Regions from separate parts of the Streptacidiphilus cavernicola genome, predicted to be linked through region 2. Evidence: riboswitches for the same ligand, from Rfam matches in the RefSeq annotation. Region 2 holds a riboswitch; the other holds the start of a gene.
The links. Region 2 has a riboswitch for cobalamin ahead of cobI (precorrin-2 C(20)-methyltransferase). Riboswitches for the same ligand answer to the same signal wherever they lie in the genome.
Positions count from the first base shown of each region.

Region 1: it holds a riboswitch for cobalamin, as region 2 does, so the genes downstream of both, ACEZDE_RS11875 (ribonucleoside-diphosphate reductase subunit alpha) here and cobI (precorrin-2 C(20)-methyltransferase) in region 2, are expected to answer to the same signal.

Region 1 is NZ_JBHFAB010000007.1:131,007-135,059, reverse strand. Features, by position in the region: gene ACEZDE_RS11880 (ribonucleotide-diphosphate reductase subunit beta) at 1-538, opposite strand, end outside; gene ACEZDE_RS11875 (ribonucleoside-diphosphate reductase subunit alpha) at 538-3,072, opposite strand; cobalamin riboswitch at 3,227-3,373, opposite strand; gene ACEZDE_RS11870 (GNAT family N-acetyltransferase) at 3,392-3,913, opposite strand.
Region 2 is NZ_JBHFAB010000020.1:110,032-114,084, reverse strand. Features, by position in the region: gene cobM (precorrin-4 C(11)-methyltransferase) at 1-758, opposite strand, end outside; gene cobI (precorrin-2 C(20)-methyltransferase) at 755-1,507, opposite strand; cobalamin riboswitch at 1,582-1,724, opposite strand; gene ACEZDE_RS24490 (ATP-binding protein) at 1,907-4,053, shown strand, end outside.

The sequences.
Region 1 (4,053 bases), on a different contig from region 2:
CGATGCAGGCCGCGAAGCAGATCAGGTTGAGCAGGAAGCGGCGCCGGTCGGCCTTGGTCTGCAGGCTGTCCAGCTTCTCCACCTGGTCCATCCAGCGGAAGCAGAACTGCGCCTTCTCGCGGATCGAGGGGATGTTCTCCACCGCGGCGAAGGCCGCGTTGCGGTCCTCCGGGTCCGGGAGGTAGGTGTCCAGCAGGGTCAGGTAGAACTGGACGTGCACGGCCTCCTCGAACAGCTGGCGGGAGAGGTAGAGCCGGGCCTCCGGCGAGTTGATGTGCTTGTAGAGGGTCAGCACCAGGTTGTTGGAGACGATCGAGTCGCCGGTCGCGAAGAACGCGACCAGGCGGCCCAGCAGGTGCTTCTCGTCGGCGCTGAGCTTGGACAGGTCGGCGACGTCGGAGGCGAGGTCGACCTCCTCCACGGTCCAGGTGTTCTTGATGGCGTTGCGGTAGTGCTCGTAGAAGTCCGGGTAGCGCATCGGACGGAGCGTCAGTTCGAAGCCCGGGTCGAGCAGGTTCTTCTCGGTGGCGGTGGTCATTACTGGCAGGCCTCGCAGGACTCGGGGTTCTCGAGGGAGCAGGCGATCACTGCTTCGTCCTCGATGACGGCGACGGGGACGGCAGGCGCTGCCGCGGCGGCTCGGGCGATCCGGGTGGCCGGGCGGGAGCGCAGGTAGTAGGTGGTCTTCAGGCCGACCTTCCAGGCGTACGCGTACATCGAGCTGAGCTTGCCGATGGTGGGCGAGGCCAGGAACAGGTTCAGCGACTGGCTCTGGTCCAGGTACGGCATCCGGGCCGCGGCCAGGTCGATCAGCGCGCGCTGCGGCAGCTCCCAGGCGGTGCGGTAGAGCGAGGCCAGGTCGGCCGGCAGGCCGGGGATGTCCAGCGCGGAGCCGTTGGAGGCGCGCAGCGACTCGCGGGTCGCCGCGTTCCACAGCCCGCGCGCCTTGAGGTCGGCCACCAGGTACGGGTTGACCTGGAGGAACTCCCCGCTCAGGGTCTCCCGCTTGAAGAGGTTGGAGACCTGCGGCTCGATGCACTCGTAGACGCCGGCGATGGAGGCGATGGTCGCGGTCGGCGCGATGGCCAGCAGCAGCGAGTTGCGCAGGCCGGTGCTCGCGATCCGGGCGCGCAGCGCGTCCCAGCGGTCGGGCCAGGCCGGGGGAAGGAAGGTGTGGTGCGAAGCACCGCGGTCAAGGGCGGTGGCGGGCGACGGGAGGGGAAAGTGGTCCGGGTGCAGTTGGCCGCGGGCGGCGCGGGTCTCGTCGTAGGCGTGGTGCCGGCCCAGCCGCTCGGCCAGGTCGGCGCTGGTCTCGTAGGCGGCCAGCATGATCCGCTCGGCGATCCTGGTGGACAGCGCGCGGGCCTCGGCCGAGTCGAAGTCCAGGCGCAGCTTGAAGAAGACGTCCTGAAGGCCCATCACCCCCAGGCCGACCGGCCGCCAGCGGGCGTTGGACGCACCGGCCTCGGGGGTCGGGTAGAAGTTGATGTCGACCACCCGGTCCAGGAAGGTGACCGCGGTGCGGACGGTGGCGTCCAGGCGCTCCCAGTCCATCTCGCCGTCGGCGCCGAGGTGCGCGCCCAGGTTGACCGAGCCGAGGTTGCAGACCGCGGTCTCGCCGTCGTCGGTGACTTCGAGGATCTCGGTGCAGAGATTGGAGGAGTGGACCGTGCGGCCGGGCAGCGCGGTCTGGTTGGCGGCGCGGTTGGAGGCGTCCTTGAAGGTCATCCAGCCGTTGCCGGTCTGCGCCAGGGTGCGCATCATCCGGGCGTAGAGGGTCCGCGCCGGGAGGGTGCGGACGGCGAGTCCTGCCGCCTCGGCCCTGGCGTACGCGGCGTCGAACTCGGCGCCCCACAGGTCGACCAGCTCGGGCACGTCGCCGGGGGAGAACAGCGACCACTCGGTGTCGGCGTCCACCCGGCGCATGAACTCGTCCGGGACCCAGTGCGCCAGGTTGAGGTTGTGGGTGCGCCGGGCCTCCTCGCCCGTGCTGTCCCGCAGCTCAAGGAACTCCTCGACATCGGCGTGCCAGGTCTCCAGGTAGACGCAGGCCGCGCCCTTGCGCCGGCCGCCCTGGTTCACCGCGGCGACCGAGGCGTCCAGGGTGCGCAGGAACGGCACGATGCCGTTGGACTGGCCGTTGGTGCCGCGGATCAGGCTGCCGCGGGAGCGGATCCGGCTGTAGGAGAGGCCGATCCCGCCCGCGTGCTTGCTCAGCCGGGCGATCTGGGCGTAGCGGGAGTAGATCGAGTCCAGCTCGTCCAGCGGGGAGTCCAGCAGGTAGCAGGAGGACATCTGCGGGTGCCGGGTGCCGGAGTTGAACAGGGTGGGGGAGGACGGCAGGTATTCGAGCCGGCTCATCAGCCGGTACAGCTCGGCCACCTCGGCCACGGACTCCTTGCCGCCCGCCCGTCGCCCGCCGCCACCCTTGTCCGAGTCGCTGCGCTCCACGCCTCCCGCCCGTCGCCCGCCGCCACCCTTGTCCGAGTCGCTGCGCTCCACGCCTCCGACCTGGAGGCCGCAGGCCACCCGGAGCAGGAAGTGCTGCGGGGTCTCCAGCACCTGACGGGTGATCGGGTGCCGCAGCAGGTAGCGGGAGTAGACCGTGCGCAGGCCGAAGTACTCGAACCGGTCGTCGCCGGCCGGGTCGACCACCGCGTCCAGGGCCTCGGCGTGGGCGGCGACGAAGGCGGCGGTGTCGTCGCCGATCAGGCCCTCCCGGTGGCCGACCGCGATCGAGGCGGCGAAGCAGGTGGCGCCCTGGCCGGAGGCCTCCTCGCGGATCTCCTCGGCCAGCAGCCGGGCGGCGAGCCGCGAGTACTGCGGGTCCTCGGCGATCAGCGCGGCGGAGGCCTCGATCGCCAGGCCGCGCAGCTCGCTGTAGTCGGCGACCGCGCTGCGCCCGCGCAGGGCGGCGGCGGCGACCCGGCCCGCGTCGATGTGCACCAGGTCGGCGGAGCGCTCGGTGAGGGTGCGCAGCAGGGCGGTGCCGGGGGCGTCCTGGACGTCCGGGCCGGGGCCGTCGCCCTGGTGCGGGACTGTCGTCGCTGCTGCGGTCTCGGTGATCGTCACTTGCGCTCCTCGTTGGCGGCCGGTCGGCGGCGGACCGTCGGCGGGAGGCGTGAGGGAGCGTCACCGGGCGCGCGGAGGCAGCCAGGAACGCGTCCCCGGCCCACCCGCGAGGCCCGGACGTGCGTCGCCCCGGGGGGTGCCGGGACGAGCTGTCGGCAGGTACTCGGACTCGCGGCAGGCCAGGGCGCGAGGGCGCAGGGCACAGCCGCTCACCGCTGCGGGGCAGTCCCGGAATCGCACCGGGTTCCCCTGCGGGACAGCGAGTATGAGCATACATGTAGGGGTGCTTCCAGAAAGCACCCCTACATGTAGTGTCGCGTCACTCCGCTTGTTCGGCGGGGCGGGGCGTGAGCTCGACCGCGTAGGTGAGCAGCGGGATGTCCGGCATCGGCGACCAGTCCCGCTCCGGGGTCCGGACGAAGCCGAGCCGCTCGTAGATGCGGTAGGCGTACACCATGGACGGCTGAGTGGACATCACCACCCGGCGCAGCCCCAGCTCCCCGGCCCGGTCCAGGCAGGCCCGCACCAGCGCCTCGCCGACGCCCCGGCCGCGGGCCGCGGGCGACACCGCGAGCATCCGGAACTCGCCCTCGTCGCCCCGGGCCAGGTCCGCGTACGGCGAGCCGGGCGGGGCGAAGGTCACCGAGCCGAGCAGGGCGCCGTCGGCGGGGTCCACGGCCACCAGCAGCTCGGCCCGGTCGGCGCGGTCGCGGGCGTCGCGCAGCCGCGGTTCGTAGCTGCCTCCGCGGGAGGTGTGGCCGTCGGCGATGAAGGACTCGGCGGTGAGGTGGCCTGCGGCGTCGAGCTCGGAGTCGAGAGCGGGGCGGATGAGGATGTCCATGGGGAGAGTCTGCCGGACCGCCCGGGTCACTCCGGCAGCGGCTCCGGAAGGCGAGGTTTCTGGCGGTATGTCAGATTTGGAGGTGTGTCCGCGGTGGGATCCGGCTCTCCGCGCGTGAGCGGGAGCGAGGGCGGCACCGG
Region 2 (4,053 bases):
CCGTGGAAGTGGCCGGGGTGGTAGAGGTGGGAGCGGGTGCCGGTCGCCGCGAGCGCCGGGCCGACCAGGAACAGTGTGTGCTTCCACAGCCGGTGCTCCTTGACCGTGGCCTCCAGCGTCTCCAGCGTCCCTTCGAGCACCAACTCGTCCGGCCAGGTGGCCTGGTAGGCGATGACCACGGGCGTGTCCAGCGGGTAGCCGCCCGAGGTCAGCTCCTCGACCAGCTGCTTGGTCCGGGCGGCGGAGAGGAAGACCGCCATGGTGGTGCCGTGCCGGGCGAAGTCGCGGACCTCCTCACCGGGGGGCATCGGCGTCTTGCCGCCGCCCAGCCGGGTCAGGATCACGCTCTGCGCCACCTCGGGGATCGTCAGCTCCCGCTGGGCGATGGCGGCGACGGCGGCGAACGAGGACACCCCGGGCACGATCTCGGTCTCCAGGCCGAGCCCGCGGCAGCGGTCCAGCTGCTCCTGCACCGCGCCCCAGAGCGAGGGGTCGCCGGAGTGGATCCTGGCCACCTTCCGCCCCTCGGCGGCGGCCCGCTGGTAGACCGCGAGCACGTCCTCCATCGGGACCAGCGAGGAGTCCAGCACCTCGGCGTCCGGACGGGCGTGCTCCAGCACCTCGGCCTGGACCAGGCTGGCGGCCCAGATCACCGTGTCGGCCTCGGCTATCGCGCGGGCCGCACGGAACGTCAGCAGGTCGGCCGCGCCAGGACCGGCGCCCACGAAGGTCACTCTGCCGACAGGTCGATCGCTCACAGCTTGCCTCCACGGCGGGTTCGGGTCGCGGGTGCGATCAGGGTCGAGAGGTAGGGGAGCGGGCCGTCCAGCGGGTGCCCGGCCGGGCGGATCCGCTCGTCCGGCAGCCCCAGCGCGGAGCCCCAGACCGCGCTGCCGTCCCGGCCGGTCTCCCGCAGCGCGGCGCCGACCTGGCCCGCGAGCCGTCCGAACTTGTAGGCGACGACGGTGCCGGGCCCGGCCAGGGCGTCCCTGAGCACCTCGGAGCCCGCGGTGACCGGGACCAGGGTGAGCGGTTCGGTGCCCTCGGCCAGGACGGTGCCGCTGCGCGCGGCCAGGTCCTGCATCGCGGTGATCCCGGGGACGGTCTGCACCACCAGCCCCGGCAGCAGCGGGACCAGGGTCTGCGCGAGGTAGGTGAAGGTGGAGTAGACGTTGGGGTCGCCGATCGTGGCGAAGGCCACGTCGCCGTGCTCGCGCAGCAGTTCGGCGACCCGGGCGCCCGCGGCGTCCCAGGCGGCCTCGCGCCGGGAGCGGTTCTCGCGCTCGTTCAGCGCGAAGACGATCCGCTCGACCCGGGCGGCTGTCCCGGCGTCGTCGAGGTGGTGCAGCACGGTGGCCTCGGCGCGGCCGGTCTCCCCGCTGTCCAGCACCGGGACCACGACCGCGGACGCCTCGCGCAGCACCCGTACCGCCTTGACGGTGACCAGCTCGGGGTCGCCGGGGCCCATCCCGACGCCGGTCAGCCGCGGGGGCGCGGCGGGGCTCACCACGGTGCGGGCAGGCAGCGGCGGACGAGGGCGCGGCAGCGCATGGGGACAGTCCTCACTCGGGGTCCGCGCCCCGTGTCGTGGTGACGGCGGCCAGAGTTCCTGGCTCGCGGACGACCGCACCCGGTGTGACGGGGCCGCCGCCCGGTGACAGTGGCGGGACCGCGCCGGAATCGCACCGGACTTCCTCATCATTGCCGCCGTATCAGGCCTCGAAATCCCACCACGCCCGCCGGTGTCCGGTCAACCGGACGCCGGGGTGGCGGGCTGTGGGATGACCCACGTCCGCGGTTCCCGACCGGGTGGCGTTATCGCTGATCACCGGCGCGGAAGCGGATCCTCCCGATACGATCGGGTCAGTGCCGAGCGGTGCGGACCGGCGATGCGTGTGAGGTGGGCATGACCTTCGGCGTGCAGAGCGGTGCTGACCAGGTTCCGCCGTCCCGGGCCTGGGCGAGATCGGGGGAGCTGCCGGCCGAGGTCACCAGCTTCGTCGGCCGCGCGGACGAACTGGCCGCGGTCGAGCGGCTGCTGACACGGGCGCGGATGGTCACCCTGACCGGGCCCGGCGGCGTCGGCAAGACCAGGATCGCCCTGCGCACCGCCGCCGCGCTGCGCGGACGGGAGCAGAACCGGCACCGCGACGGCGTGGTGCTGGTCGAGCTGTCCGCCCTCAAGGACGCCGAACTGCTGCCCCGCGCGGTGTGCGTGGCGCTGGGGATCACCGACCAGACCGTCCGTCCGCCGCTCGACCTGCTCACCGAGCACCTGGCCGAGCGCTCGCTGCTGCTGGTGCTGGACACCTGCGAGCACCTGGTGGACGCCTGCGCCATGCTCGCCGACCTGCTGCTCAGGGACGCCCCCGGGGTCAGCATCCTGGCGACCAGCCGGCAGCCGCTGGACGTCCCCGGCGAGCACACCCTGGTGATCCCGCCGCTGCCGGTGCTGCCGGAGGCCGCGGACGGCGGGGCGGCGGTGGCGCTGTTCGCCCAGCGCGCCGCCGCGGTGCTGCCCGGCTTCGCGCTCACCGAGGCCAACCGGGCCGACGTGCTGGCGCTGTGCCGCCGCCTGGACGGCATCCCGCTGGCGATCGAACTGGCCACGGTGCGGCTGCGGGCGATCCCGCTGGAGCGGTTGGCGGCCCGGCTTGAGGACCGCTTCCGGTTACTGACCGGCGGTCGGCGCACCACCCTGCCCCGGCACCAGACGCTGCGGACCACCATCGGCTGGAGCCACGAGCTGTGCACCCCGGAGGAACGGCTGCTCTGGGCCCGGCTGTCGGTCTTCGCCGGCAGCTTCGACCTGGCAGCGGTGGAGCAGGTCTGCGTGGGCGGCGAGTCCGGCCCGGACGAGGTGGTCGAGCAACTGATCGGCCTGGTCGACAAGTCGGTGGTGCTCCGGGTCGACGAAGCGTCAGGAAGCACCCGCTACCGGCTGCTGGACACGATCCGCGAGTACGGCGGCGAATGGCTGGCGCAGACCGGCGAGGAACCGGCCGTCCGAGCCCGGCACCTGGAGCACTACCGGGCCGGGGTCCGCGACTTCCGCGCCCGGTTCCTGACTGACGATCAGGTCCCGCTGTTCCGCGGGCTGCTGGCCGAGATCGAGAACCTCCGCGCGGCGCTGGGCCACTGTGTCACCGAGGGGACGGCCGAGGAGGCGCTGGTCCTCACCACCGAGCTGTGGGAGTTCTGGGTCTGCTCCGGCCTGCTCGCCGAGGGCCGCTACTGGCTCGAACGCGCACTGGCCCGCTCGCCCGAGCCCACCGCGGCCCGCGCCCTCGCCCTCAGCTGGGGCGCCAACCTCTCGCTGTTCCGCGGCGACCACGACACCGCGCTGCCCGGCCTGCACGAGGCACTGGCCATCGCCGAGGCCCTGGACGACAACCGGCTGCGCACCCACGCGCACCACTTCCTGGCCCAGTCGGCCGGCTGGCGCGGCGACCACGACGCGGTCGGCCGGCACATCCAGGGCGTCTTCGGCTGCATCGAACTGGGCACCGACCCCACCGCCGAGGGGCTGATGATGCTGCACCTCGGCCTCAGCCGGCTGCTCTCCGGCGAGTTCCAGGCCGCCATCGCCGCCTTCGACCACGAGCTGGCGGTCCTCGCCGCCGCCCCGGGGGAGCGCTGGCTGCGCGGCTACCTGCTGGTCGGCCGGGCCCTCGGCCTTTACCACGACGGCACCAGCGCGGACTGCGCGCTGGCCGCCCAGGAAGCGCTCTCGGTCAAGGCCGAGCTGGGCGAACCCACCGGCATCGCCTACGCGTTGGAGGTGCTCGCTTGGCTCGCGGTGCGGGTCCGGCGGCATATCAGGGCCGCCTGGCTGCTCGGCGCCGCCGCGGTCTGCTGGAAGCGCTCGGGCCAACCGCTCAGCGGCGTCAAGGAGATGCGCGAGGTGCACGAGGCGGCCGAACGGACCGTGCGGGAGGCCCTGGGCGAGGAGCAGTACGCGGAGCAGACCCGGCTCGGGGCCGGCCTCGGCCTCGACCGGGTGATCGAGTACGCGCTCGCCGACGCCGACCTGCTGCTCCCCGCGCAGCGCGG